One region of the Streptomyces sp. NPDC001507 genome, then DNA from elsewhere that is predicted to be linked to it. Evidence: riboswitches for the same ligand, from Rfam matches in the RefSeq annotation. Region 1 holds a riboswitch; the other holds the start of a gene.
The links. Region 1 has a riboswitch for ZMP and ZTP ahead of ACFY0K_RS02925 (bifunctional 5,10-methylenetetrahydrofolate dehydrogenase/5,10-methenyltetrahydrofolate cyclohydrolase). Riboswitches for the same ligand answer to the same signal wherever they lie in the genome.
Positions count from the first base shown of each region.

Region 1 (6,507 bases):
CACGTCCGCGAGCGCCTCGGCGAGATACCCGGCGGCACGGTGTGGGTGCACTGCGCGGGCGGGATGCGAGCCGCCGTCGCCGCCTCCCTCCTCGACGCGGCCGGGCGCGACGTGGTGGCCGTGGACGACGGGTTCGCGGCGGCGCGTGCGGCCGGGCTGCCGATGGCCCGGCTCACCCCGGCCGAGGCACGGGAGCGCACGGACACGGACGCCGTCCTGCTGGACGTCCGCGAGGCCGACGCATGGGCGGCCGGACACGCGCCGGGGGCCGTGCACGCCCCGCTGTCCGGGCTGACGGCCGGAGCTCCGCTGCCGCCGGCCGCCGTGGACCGCCCGCTCGTCGTGATCTGCCGCTCGGGGCGGCGCTCGCGGGAGGCGGCCGCACTGCTGACCGCCCGGGGGCTGGACGCGGTGGACGTCGTGGGCGGGATGACCGCCTGGCGCGCGGCCGGGCTCGCGGTGACCGCCGAGGGCACCGCCGGGTGAGCGCGCTCCTGCTCGCCCTCGGCGCCGGGGCCGTCACCGGGCTGGCACTCGGCGCCCTGGGCGGCGGCGGCAGCGTGCTGGCCGTACCGGCGCTGGACTATCTGCTCGGCTTCACCCCGGCCGCGGCCACCACCGCGAGCCTGGTCGTCGTCACGGTCACCTCGGCCACCGCACTCGGCGCGCACGCCCGCGAGGGTGCGGTGCGGTGGCGGGCCGGTGCCGTGTTCGCGGCGGCCGGGGTCGTGCCGGCGGCGGTTGGCGGAGCGGTCTCCCGGCAACTGCCGGCGGCGCTGCTGACCGGGGCGTTCGCGGTGCTCGCCGGCGTGGCGGCACTGCGCATGCTGCGGCCGGCGACCGCCCCGTCCAAGGCGCCGCCGATACCGGCGCGGGCGTCCCGGGTGGCCGGGGCGGGCGCCGGTCTCGGCGCGGTGACCGGGGTGCTCGGGGTGGGCGGCGGCTTCCTCGCCGTCCCGTCGCTGGTGAACGTCGTGGGGCTGCGGATGCGCGCGGCGGTCGGCACCAGCCTGCTGGTCATCACGATCAACTCGCTCACCGCGCTGGCGGCGCGCGCCGGTTCGGCGGCGGACGTCGACTGGTCGGCCGTGGGCCCCTTCGCCGGGGCCGCGATCCTCGGCGCCTGGGACGGCAGGCGGCTCGCGTCCCGGCTCTCCGCGGGCACTCTCCAGCGGCTCTTCGCCTACGCGCTGCTCGCGGTGGCCGCGTTCATGCTGGCCGACGCCGTCTGTTGACGCGCCCAGCGACAGCGCCCTGAAGGGGCGCGGGGAACTGCGCGACCAGCCACGACGGCGCCGCAGCCGGCAGACGGCACGTCGCGGCACTTGCCCGAACGGCTCAGGCCAGCGACAGGAACAGCTTCTCCAGCCGCGCCTTCATCTGCGCGGTCGTCTCACCGTCCGCCCCGCTCCGGGCGGGGTCGATGATGCACTGCTGGAGCCCGGTCGCGATGATCGCGAAGCCCGCCCGGTCCAGGGCGCGTGAGGCGGCGGCGAGCTGGGTGACCACGTCCTCGCAGTCGCGGCCCTCCTCGATCATCTTGATCACGCCGGAGATCTGCCCCTGCGCCCGGCGCAGCCGGTTCAGCACCGACTTGAGCTCGTCGCCCTCGAACTGCAGCTCCACGACCACCACTCCTCACATACCCGTAGGGGTATTTTACCCGCCCGCCGGGCGAAACCCCTCACTCATCCCTGCACGGAAGGATCGCACCCACCATGGCCACCACTCCCCCGAGCCCGGATCTCACGCCCGACCAGGCCCTCGCCCGCCTGGCGGAGCTGACCGTCGTCGACGTCCGCACGCCCGGCGAGTACGCCGCCGGCCATGTGCCCGGCGCCCACAACATCCCGCTGGACGCCCTGCACCGGGCGCCGGCCGCGCTCCGCGCCGCGGACGGCGAGCTCCTCCTGGTGTGTGCCTCCGGCGCGCGGGCCGAGCGCGCCCGGGCGGTCCTCGCCGAGCACGGCATCCCGGCGGCCACCCTCACCGGCGGCACCCGCGGCTGGGCCGGGCGCGGTCACGAACTGCACCGGCCGCGGGGTGCGTCCCGTGCGACGTGGGCCATGGAGCGCCAGGTGAGGTTCACCGCCGGGTCGGCCGTCCTCGTGGGTCTCGGCCTCGGGCTGCTGCACCCCGCCTGGCTGGTGCTGTCGGCCGGGGTCGCGGGCGGCCTGGTGTTCTCGGCGCTCACCGACACCTGCGGGATGGCCGCGGTCCTGTCGAAGCTGCCCCACAACCGGCCGCGTCCGGCCGACCTCGACGCGACCCTGGCGAGGCTCGGTTCCGCCCGTGGCTGACCGGGCACCGGGGCCGGGAACGGCCGTCGTAGCCTGGGGGCGTCGGAGGGCGCCGCCCGCCGCCCGGACGAGGAGCACCGTGACCGCCGCAGACGCAGTTCCGACGAGCCCGCCGAAAGAGCCCGTGTTCCGGCTGCTCCTCTCCTACGTGCGGCCGCACCGCCGGGCCCTGTTGACCGGTGCCGCGCTCTCGCTGGTGACGGGCGCGACCGGGCTGCTGCTGCCGCTGGTGGCGCGGGGGTTGATCGACGACCTGTCCCACGACCGTTCCATCACGGGCAAGTTGCTCGCGATGGCGGCGCTGGTGGTCGCCAACGCCGCGCTGGGCGCGCTGGGTTCGTACGTGCTGCGGCGCACCGCCGAGTCGGTGGTGCTCGGGGCACGGCGCACCCTCTCGTCCTACCTGCTCAGGCTGCGGATCACCGCGGTGGACCGGACCGAACCCGGTGACCTGATGGCGCGGATCACCTCGGACACCACCCTGCTGCGCGAGGTCACGACGGACTCGCTGGTCGCGCTCGGCACCGGCGGGCTCACCCTGGTCGCCACCGTGGTGATGATGGGGGTGGTCGATCCCGTGCTGCTCGGCGTCACCCTCGTCGTGATCGCCGCGGCGGGCACGGTGGTGGGCACGATCGTGCCGCGCATCAACCGGGCGAGCCGCCGGGCACAGGACGCGGTCGGGGTGATGGGAGCCTCGCTGGAACGGGTCCTGGGCGCGCTGCGCACGGTGAAGGCGTCCGGCGCCGAGCACCGGGAGGAACTCGTCCTGCACGAGGCCGCCGAGGAGTCCTGGCGGCAGAGCGTGCGGGCCGCCAAGTGGTCGGCCGCGGCGGGCAACACGGCGGGGCTCGCGATGCAGCTGGCGTTCATCACCGTGCTCGCGGTGGGCGGTGCCCGGGTGGCGACCGGTGCGATCGGGGTGGGCACGCTGGTGGCGTTCCTGCTCTACGTCTTCTATCTGCTGCAGCCCATCCAGCAGGTCGTCGGGGCGATCACCCAGTACCAGACCGGCGCCGGCGCGCTCGCCCGGATCCAGGAGGCGCTGCGGCTGCCCGCCGAACTCCCGTCCCGGCCCGCCGAGTTGCCGTCCGCCGGCGCCGAACCCGCCTCGGTCGCCTTCACCGACGTACGGTTCCGCTACGCCGACGACCTGCCGTACGTCCACCACGGGGTCAGCTTCGACGTCCCCGCGCGGGGCATGACGGCGTTCGTCGGGCCGTCCGGCGCGGGCAAGACCACCGTGTTCTCGCTGATCGAGCGGTTCTACGACCCGGAGTCCGGCACGATCGCCGTGGACGGCCGTCCGGTCGCCGACTGGGAGCTGCCGCTGCTGCGTTCGGCCATCGGGTACGTCGAGCAGGACGCACCGGTGCTGTCGGGGTCGCTGAAGGACAACCTGCTGCTCGGCAACCCGGAGGCGGACGAGGACGCGGTCACGCGGGTGGTGAAGACGACCAGGCTCGACGGTCTGGTCGCCCGGCTGCCGCAGGGTCTTGAGACGCTGGTCGGCCATCGCGGGACCAAGCTGTCCGGCGGCGAGCGCCAACGGGTGGCGATCGCAAGGGCGTTGCTGCGCCGGCCGCGGCTGCTCCTCCTGGACGAGGCCACCTCGCAGCTGGACGCGGTGAACGAGGCGGCGCTCCGGGACACCGTCGCCGACGTGGCACGGTCGACCACGGTTTTGGTGGTCGCGCACCGGCTGTCGACGGTGACCATGGCGGACCGGATCGTCGTCATGGACGCGGGCCGGGTCCGTGCGGTGGGCACGCACCGGGAGCTGGTGGCCGCGGACCCGCTGTACGCGGAGCTGGCGGCGACCCAGTTCCTGGCCTCGGAGCACTGAGCGCCGGCAACGACGGGGGCAACGAGAAGGGCCGCCCCTGCCGGGACGGCCCCTCGGTGTGCGGCGCGGTCAGGCTTCGATGCCCGGCAGCAGCCCCGTGGCGGGCGCGGCCAGGTCGGTGACCTGGTGCAGTTCGCCGAGTTTGTGGAGTCCGTTCAGCCCCTGCACCTGCTCCGAGACCTTCGGCATCCTGCCCCGGTACTCCGCAGGGATGTCGCTGCGGGAGACCGAGTCGAGCACGCCGAGCGCGGTGAGCTTCCCGGGGTGCTGCGCGCCCGCGTCGGCCGCGTTCGCCAGCGGCGCGGCGAGGCCGGTGACCCCGACGGCAAGGCCGACGGCGGCGACGATACGTCGTGTTGAGATCATGTCCTCAGCAACGGCCCCGGCACCGGGCCGGACACGGGCAGCCGGTCCGCCTCACCCGCAAGGCGGAGCGCGCGGCCTGCGCTTGCCGAGCCCGGCGGCGCGGGGGACGCTCGATGTGAGGGGCTCGCGCGGCCCGCTCCGCATCGGGCCGCGGGCTCCCGCAGGAGGTCACCATGGGCACCGCGACCGGTTCCACGTTCGACGCCGAGACGCTGCGCCGGGGCATAGAGGGGAACACCGGGAACACCCTTCTGGCGCTCTACGCGGACGACGCGGAGATCCGCATCATCGACCGCAACACCCAGCCCAGCCACCCCAAGGTCCTGCACGGCCGCCAGGACATCGCCGCGATGCTGGACGACGTCTACAGCCGCGACATGACGCACACGCTGGACCAGTGCATCGTCCAGGGCGACAAGGCCGCCTTCAGCGAGTCCTGCGAGTACGAGGACGGGGTCCGGGTGCTCGCCGAGTCGATGATCACGCTGCGCGACGGCAAGATCGCCGAACAGATCATGATCCAGGCATGGGACGAGTAGTCACCAGGACTGAGAGGGTCCAGGTCGGCTCGCGGCTGACCTGGACCTTCTCGGCGCGGGCGGCGCTGGGCCACGCCCGCCGCCGGAGACGCCGAGCGTCTCGGTTACCCTGAGGGCGGGCCGTGACTGGCGCTGAGGTGGAGCACCACCGGGGAGCGGCCCGCACTGTCGTTGCCGTGCGCCTGGGCGATCAAGGTCGAACCAGCTCAGGAGTGCCGCATGACCCAGGCCCGCCTCATGGACGGAACCGCCGTCGCCCGCCGGATCGTCGAGGAGACCGCGCAGCAGGCCGCCGACCTCACCGCACGGACCGGTGTCACGCCGTGTCTGGCGACCGTGCTGGTCGGCGAGGACCCCGCCTCCGTCACCTACGTCCGGATGAAGCAGAACCGCAGCCGCAAGGCGGGCATCGCCTCCCGTCACGTGGCCCTGCCCGCCACCACGACCACCGCCGAACTCGTCGGCAAGCTCCGGGAGTTGTCGGCCGACCCGGCGGTGCACGGCATCCTGCTCCAGCACCCGGTCGGCGAACACATCGACGAGCGGGCCGCGTTCGAGGCGATCGCGCCGGAGAAGGACGTGGACGGCGTGACCTTCGCGTCGTTCGCGACGATGAGCTTCGGCCTGCCGGGCTTCGTCTCCTGCACCCCCGGCGGCATGCTGCGCCTGCTCGACGCGTACGACGTGAACCCGGCCGGGAAGCGGGCGGTGGTCGTGGGCCGCAGCGCGATCCTGGGCAAGCCGGCCGGCATGCTGCTGCTCGCGCGCGACGCCACCGTCACCTACTGCCACTCCCGCACCCGGGACCTGTCGGCGGTCGTCCGTGAGGCGGACATCGTGGTCGCGGCCGTCGGCCGGCCCCGGCTGATCGGGGGCCGGGACCTCAAGCCGGGCGCGGTCGTGCTCGACGCCGGCTACAACGAGGGCAACGTCGGTGACGTCGACTTCGACACCGCCGTCGAGCAGGCCTCGCTGATCACGCCGGTGCCGGGCGGGGTCGGCCCGATGACGATCGCCGTGCTGCTGGAGCAGACGGTGGCGGCGGCCGCCCGGCAGCTCGGGGCGTGAGGGTCAGCGCAGCCAGGCGCGGTACTCCATGACGTCCCCGGCGTGCACCCCGTATTCGGGGTCGTCCCGGGTGAACGTGGTCTCCAGGCCGAGTACGGCACCGGTGGCGGGGTCCAGGATCAGCATCCGCCGTCCGCCGGCGCCCTCGTCGAGGACGTACGCCTGACCGGTGCGGCCCAGCCGGTCGGTGACCTGGCCGGCGGCCCGTAGCCCCTTCGCGTCGGCGAGCAGCTCGGCCAGGGCCGCCGACTCGCGCGCCCCGAGCGTCCAGTTGTCCAGCAACTCCGCTGTGGCGTCCAGGAGTTCGGGCGTGGTGAAGGCGGCACGATCATGCTGCTGATGTTCGCGACGCCGCTGTTCGCCGGCTTCGCGAACTGGATCATGCCGC
Region 1 is NZ_JBIAVV010000001.1:624,029-630,535, reverse strand. Features, by position in the region: gene ACFY0K_RS02960 (rhodanese-like domain-containing protein) at 1-486, shown strand, start outside; gene ACFY0K_RS02955 (sulfite exporter TauE/SafE family protein) at 483-1,235, shown strand; gene ACFY0K_RS02950 (metal-sensitive transcriptional regulator) at 1,339-1,626, opposite strand; gene ACFY0K_RS02945 (rhodanese-like domain-containing protein) at 1,719-2,300, shown strand; gene ACFY0K_RS02940 (ABC transporter ATP-binding protein) at 2,380-4,146, shown strand; gene ACFY0K_RS02935 (hypothetical protein) at 4,216-4,512, opposite strand; gene ACFY0K_RS02930 (nuclear transport factor 2 family protein) at 4,686-5,051, shown strand; ZMP/ZTP riboswitch at 5,164-5,246, shown strand; gene ACFY0K_RS02925 (bifunctional 5,10-methylenetetrahydrofolate dehydrogenase/5,10-methenyltetrahydrofolate cyclohydrolase) at 5,271-6,119, shown strand; partial or broken gene ACFY0K_RS02920 (hypothetical protein) at 6,123-6,437, opposite strand; partial or broken gene ACFY0K_RS02915 (cbb3-type cytochrome c oxidase subunit I) at 6,441-6,507, shown strand, end outside.

Region 2 (6,507 bases), on a different contig from region 1:
ACATGCCACGGTCGGTCTTCCGCAGGTTGCCCATCTGATCCGGCCCGCTGGCTACCGACTGGCGATGGATCCCCGCTCCGTGTGCCCCACCTGAGGCGGCACGACAGCGCCCCCGAACACGTAGTCACGCAGCTTCCGCCACACCCCGTCCGCGCCCTGCTCGTACAGCGCGAACCCGGCACAGGGCCACTCGGCCTCGAAGTCCGCGAGCTCGGCGAACGCCCGGTCCATGGCCGCCTCGTCGATCCCGTGCGCAACCGTCACATGCGGGTGGTACGGGAACTGCAGCTCCCGGTCGAGCGGCCCGGACGCGTCCCGGATCCGCTGCTGCAGCCAGGCGCAGTCGTCTGCGCCCTGGACCACCCGGACGTACACCACGGGCGACAGCGGCCTGAACGTACCGGTCCCGCACAGCCGCATCGGGAACGGCCGGCCCATGGCGGCGACCTCGCCGAGATACGCCTCCACGGTCGGCAACTCGGCGGAGCCGATCTCCGTCGGCGGCAGCAGGGTCACGTGCGTGGGGATGCCGTGGGCCGCGGCGTCGCCGAAGCCCGCGCGCCGCTCCTGGAGCAGGCTGCCGTGAGGCTCCGGGACCGCGATCGACACGCCGATCGTTACGGTCCCCACGTCATCTCCCGTCGGTCGTGATGGGCGGACGCATGTCGGGTTCGTACCCGGGCGTCCGGCTATCGACTGTACGGCCACGGCCGCCTCCCGGGCAGCCGTGGCCGAAGTGATGTGCAGCGCTTCGCCCCGCTCAGTGCTTGGCGGGCAGGAAGCCGACCCTGTCGTAGGCCTGGGCCAGGGTCTCGGCCGCGACGGCCCGCGCCTTCTCGGCACCCTTGGCGAGGATCGAGTCGAGGGTCTCCGCGTCGTCCAGGTACTGCTGGGTGCGCTCCCGGAACGGGGTGACGAAGTCGACCATGATCTCGGCGAGGTCCGTCTTGAGCGCGCCGTACATCTTGCCCTCGTACTCCCGCTCCAGCTCGGCGATCGACTTGCCGGTGAGGGTGGAGTGGATGGTCAGGAGGTTGGAGACGCCCGGCTTGTTCTGCGCGTCGTAGCGGATCACGGTCTCCGTGTCGGTGACCGCGCTCTTGACCTTCTTCGCGGTCGCCTTCGGGTCGTCGAGCAGGTTGATGAGGCCCTTCGGCGTGGACGCCGACTTGCTCATCTTGATCGTCGGGTCCTGGAGGTCGTAGATCTTCGCCGTCTCCTTGAGGATGTACGGCTTCGGGATGGTGAAGGTCGCGCCGAACCGGCCGTTGAAGCGCTCGGCGAGGTCGCGGGTGAGCTCGACGTGCTGGCGCTGGTCCTCGCCGACCGGCACCTCGTTGGCCTGGTAGAGCAGGATGTCCGCGACCTGGAGGATGGGGTACGTGAACAGGCCGACGCTCGCGCGGTCGGCGCCCTGCTTGGCGGCCTTGTCCTTGAACTGGGTCATCCGGCCGGCCTCGCCGAAGCCGGTGAGGCAGTTCATGACCCAGGCGAGCTGGGCGTGCTCCGGGACGTGGCTCTGCACGAAGAGGGTGCAGCGGTCCGGGTCCAGGCCGGCCGCGAGCAGCTGGGCGGCGGCGAGCCGGGTGTTGGCGCGCAGGTCGGCGGGGTCCTGCGGGACCGTGATCGCGTGCAGGTCGACGACCATGTAGAAGGCGTCGTGGGTCTCCTGGAGGGCTACCCACTGGCGGACGGCGCCGAGGTAGTTGCCCAGGTGGAACGAGCCGGCGGTGGGCTGGATGCCGGAGAGCACGCGGGGTCGATCAGAGGCCATGCTCACCATTCTCTCAGAGGGCGAGGGTGGGAACGGCCCCTCGGGTGGGGGGTGGTTTCGGGGCGCGGGGGACTGCGGGTCGGTGGGGGCCGTTCGCGCAGTCCCCCGCGCCCCTTTCAGGGGCGCTGCCCCTGACCGGCGCTGATCAGCCCAGGTCGATCTCCGGGTACAGCGGGAAGCCGGCGACCAGGTCCGTCGCGCGCTGGGCGATCTCCGTGGAGACCTTCTCGTCGAGGACGTGGGAGGCCTTGCTCGGCACGCCGGACTTCGTCGTGCCCGGCTCGGTCGTGGTCAGGACGCGGTCGATCAGGCCCGCGACCTCGTCCATCTCCGCCGTGCCGAGGCCGCGGGTGGTGAGGGCCGGGGTGCCGATGCGGATGCCGGAGGTGTACCAGGCGCCGTTCGGGTCGGCGGGGATCGCGTTGCGGTTGGTGACGATGCCGGAGTCGAGGAGGGCGGACTCGGCCTGGCGGCCGGTGAGGCCGTACGACGTCTCGACGTCGATCAGGTTGAGGTGGTTGTCGGTGCCGCCGGTGACCAGGGTGGCGCCCCGGCGCATCAGGCCCTCGGCCAGCGCGCGCGAGTTGTCGACGATGCGCTGGGCGTAGTCCCGGAAGGCGGGCTGCCGCGCCTCGGCGAGGGCGACGGCCTTGGCGGCCATGACGTGCGGGAGCGGGCCGCCGAGGACCATCGGGCAGCCGCGGTCGACCTGGTCCTTGAGGGAGTCGTCGCACAGGACCATGCCGCCGCGCGGGCCGCGCAGCGACTTGTGGGTGGTGGTGGTGACGATCTGGGCGTGCGGGACCGGGTCGAAGTCACCGGTCAGGACCTTGCCGGCGACCAGACCGGCGAAGTGGGCCATGTCGACCATCAGCGTGGCGCCGACCTCGTCGGCGATCTCCCGCATGATCCGGAAGTTCACCAGGCGGGGGTACGCCGAGTAGCCGGCGACGATGATCAGCGGCTTGAAGTCGCGGGCCTGGGCGCGCAGCGCGTCGTAGTCGATCAGGCCGGTGGCCGGGTCGGTGCCGTAGGAGCGCTGGTCGAACATCTTTCCTGAGATGTTCGGGCGGAAGCCGTGCGTGAGGTGGCCGCCGGCGTCCAGGGACATGCCGAGCATCCGCTGGTTGCCGAAGGCCTGGCGCAGCTCGGCCCAGTCCGCCTCGGAGAGGTCGTTGACCTGGCGGGCGCCGGTCTTCTGGAGGAAGGGGACCTCGACGCGGTCGGCGAGGACGGCCCAGAAGGCGACCAGGTTGGCGTCGATGCCGGAGTGCGGCTGGACGTAGGCGTGCCGGGCGCCGAACAGCTCGCGGGCGTGCTCGGCGGCGAGCGCCTCGACGGTGTCGACGTTGCGGCAGCCGGCGTAGAAGCGGCGGCCGACCGTGCCCTCGGCGTACTTGTCGCTGAACCAGTTGCCCATCGCGAGCAGGGTCGCCGGGGAGGCGTAGTTCTCGGAGGCGATCAGCTTGAGCATCTCGCGCTGGTCGGCGACCTCCTGGCCGATGGCGTCGGCGACCCGCGGCTCGACGGCACGGATCACGTCGAGGGCGGCGCGGTAGGCGGTGGACTCGGTGGACAGGGGCGCGGACTTGTCTGACATTCGGGACCTCCGGACATGGCGTTCGGCATTCACGGTTCGGCCCAGGCGCACGGCACTCGGTCACGACGCAGGCCGCTCCCCGATGGTCGGTCCCATCCCAGCGCGCCAGTCACGGCCCGTGGATCACATTACCGGGCACGCCGGGCCCGGGGGCCGTGGCGTCCACCAGTCGGGCAGGGGCAGGAGGTAGGAAAGGGGGCAATCCCGCCGCGTCCCCTGGAGTCGCCGTGACCACTACGGAAGCCCTCGTCGCCGCCGCCGACGCGCACAGCGCGCACACCTACGACCCGCTTCCGGTGGTGATCGCGACGGCCGACGGCGCCTGGATGACGGACGTCGAGGGGCGCCGGTACCTGGACTTCCTGGCCGGCTACTCGGCGCTGAACTTCGGGCACGGCCACCCCCGCCTGGTCGCGGCGGCGAAGGCGCAGCTGGAGCGGGTGACGCTGACGTCGCGGGCGTTCCACCACGACCGGTTCGCAGCGTTCTGCACGGAGCTGGCCGAGCTGTGCGGGATGGAGATGGTGCTGCCGATGAACACCGGCGTGGAGGCCGTGGAGACGGCGGTGAAGACCGCCCGGAAGTGGGGGTACCGGGTCAAGGGCGTGCCGGCGGAGATGGCGAAGGTCGTGGTGGCGGGCGGGAACTTCCACGGCCGTACGACGACCGTGATCAGCTTCTCCACGGATCCGGAGGCACGGGCGGACTACGGGCCGTACACCCCGGGCTTCGAGATCGTGCCGTACGGCGACCTGACCGCGATGCGGGCGGCGGTGACCGAGAACACGGTCGCGGTGCTGCTGGAGCCGATCCAGGGCGAGTCGGGAGTGATCGTGCCGCCGGAGGGCTACCTGGCCGGGGTGCGGGAACTGACCCGCGAGCGGGACGTGCTGTTCGTCGCGGACGAGATCCAGTCCGGGCTGGGCCGGACCGGGCGGACGTTCGCGTGCGAGCACGAGGGGGTCGTACCGGACGTGTACGTCCTCGGGAAGGCGCTGGGCGGCGGGGTGCTGCCGGTGTCCGCGGTGGTGGCGAACGCCGAGGTGCTCGGGGTGTTCCGGCCCGGCGAGCACGGGTCCACCTTCGGCGGCAACCCGCTGGCCTGCGCGGTGGCTCTGGAGGTGATCGCGATGCTGCGGACCGGGGAGTTCCAGGAGCGGGCGGCCGAACTGGGGGACCTGCTGCACCGGCGGCTGGCGGAGATGACCGGGAGCGGACGGGTGACGGCGGTACGGGGGCGGGGGCTGTGGGCGGGGGTGGACGTGGATCCGGAGGCGGGCTCGGGGCGGGCGGTGGCGGAGCGGCTGATGGAGCGGGGGGTGCTGGTGAAGGAGACGCACGGGGTGACGGTGCGGGTGGCTCCGCCGCTGGTCGTGGCGGAGGAGGATCTGGAGTGGGGGATTGAGCAGTTGTGGGCGGTGCTGAGTGCGTAAGGGGGTGCCGCCGGAGGTCTGACGGCGGGTGCCGCGCCGTCGTGGCTTGTCGCGCAGTTCCTCCCCCGGCCGAAGGCCGGGGGAGCCCCCAGCGCCCCCTAGGCAGGCAGAATCACGTGCGGCAGGAAGCGGGCGTAGTCATCCGTCACCAGGCCCTGTGACTCGCGGATGCCCAGGCCCGCCGCCTCCTCCCCCACCACCCAGGCGCCCAGCAGCACGTGGTTGCCGTCGAAGTCGGGGAGCGGGGCCAGTTCCTGGTAGCAGCAGGGCTCGTCGCGGACGACGGGCTTCGCGCCCGGCGCGTGAACGCGCACGCCCGCGCCCTCGCGGCCCAGCAGCGGCTTGCTGACGTATCCGCGGGTGGCCGCCAGCTCCCTCGGTCCGTCGAGGTAGGCCGGGAGCAGGTTCGGGTGGCCCGGATACAGCTCCCAGAGGATCGCCAGCAGGGCCTTGTTGCTGAGCAGCATCTTCCAGGCGGGCTCGATCCACATCGTGGTGCCGGTGCCGCCGCCGTTGTCGAGGGTGTCGAGGACGTGGGCGGCGAAGGCGTCGGTGGTGAGCCACTCCCACGGATAGAGCTTGAAGCAGCTGCGGATGAACCGGAGCCGGTTGTCGACGAAGCGGCCGGAGAGGGTGTCCCAGCCGATCTCCTCCATGGGGATCCAGTCGGTGACGAGGCCCGCCTGGTCCGCCGTCTCCTTGAGGTACGCGACCGTCATCAGGTCCTCGCCGAGTTCGTCGGCGGACGAGTGGGCGAAGTGCAGCGGGGCGCCGGACGGGAGGAGGGGGGCCTGTTTCCGCCAGCCGGCGACCAGGCGTTCGTGGAGGCTGTTCCACTGGTCGGCGCCCGGGAAGCGGTCCTCCATCCAGAACCACTGCGCCGACGCGGCCTCCACCAGGGAGGTGGGCGTGTCGGCGTTGTACTCCAGGAGCTTCGCCGGACCGGTGCCGTCGTAGCGCAGGTCGAAGCGGCCGTAGAGGGAGGGGAGTTCGGCGCGGCGGTGCCAGGACTCGGTGACGGCCGCCGCGACGCGCGGGTCGGTGATGCCCAGGTCGGCGAAACGGTTCTCCTTGACCATGCGGTCCGCCGCCGCCAGGCACATGGCGTGCAGTTCCTCGACGGTCTCCTCCAGCGCCTCCACCTCGTCGAGGGTGAAGGCGTAGTAGGCGCTCTCGTCCCAGTACGGGCGCAGGGTGCCGTCGGGGTGGCGGGTGAGGGGGTAGATCAGACCCTGCTCCTCGACGGTCCGCTGCCAGCCGGGGCGGGGTTCGGTCGTACGGCGTTCCACGTGCGGTCAGCCGCCGGAGCTGCCGTGCTCGCCGCCGAAGCCGCCCCGCTTGACGCCGCGGCCGCCGCCGGAGGAGCCGCCCGAACCGCTGCGCGGCTTGGTGAAGGAGCCGCCGCTGACCCAGCCGCCCTGCTTCTTGCCGCCGTAGTAGTAGCCCGCGTCGACGGCGGACTTGGCCGAGGTGCAGTTCTTGTCGGAGACCACCTGGTAGCCCTTGGCCGCGGTGTAGCTGTCGCGGTCGACGCAGCGCTTGTCGGGATCGGCGGAGCAGGAGGTCAGGGCGGCGGCCAGCAGGCCCATGCCACCGAGGACGACCGTGCCCGAGCGCAGTTGCCGGCGCGCGTCCGCCATGTTCGTTCTCCCCCGTGCGATGCGATGTCCGGCGAAAGCTTAGACGAGCGGTTTCGAGCC
Region 2 is NZ_JBIAVV010000009.1:475,157-481,663, reverse strand. Features, by position in the region: gene ACFY0K_RS29690 (decaprenylphospho-beta-D-erythro-pentofuranosid-2-ulose 2-reductase) at 1-38, shown strand, start outside; gene ACFY0K_RS29685 (2'-5' RNA ligase family protein) at 52-630, opposite strand; gene trpS (tryptophan--tRNA ligase) at 761-1,774, opposite strand; gene ACFY0K_RS29675 (glycine hydroxymethyltransferase) at 1,920-3,374, opposite strand; ZMP/ZTP riboswitch at 3,407-3,497, opposite strand; gene rocD (ornithine--oxo-acid transaminase) at 3,602-4,807, shown strand; gene ACFY0K_RS29665 (glutathionylspermidine synthase family protein) at 4,906-6,096, opposite strand; gene ACFY0K_RS29660 (hypothetical protein) at 6,103-6,447, opposite strand.
Region 2: another riboswitch for ZMP and ZTP. It lies ahead of ACFY0K_RS29675 (glycine hydroxymethyltransferase); the one in region 1 lies ahead of ACFY0K_RS02925 (bifunctional 5,10-methylenetetrahydrofolate dehydrogenase/5,10-methenyltetrahydrofolate cyclohydrolase).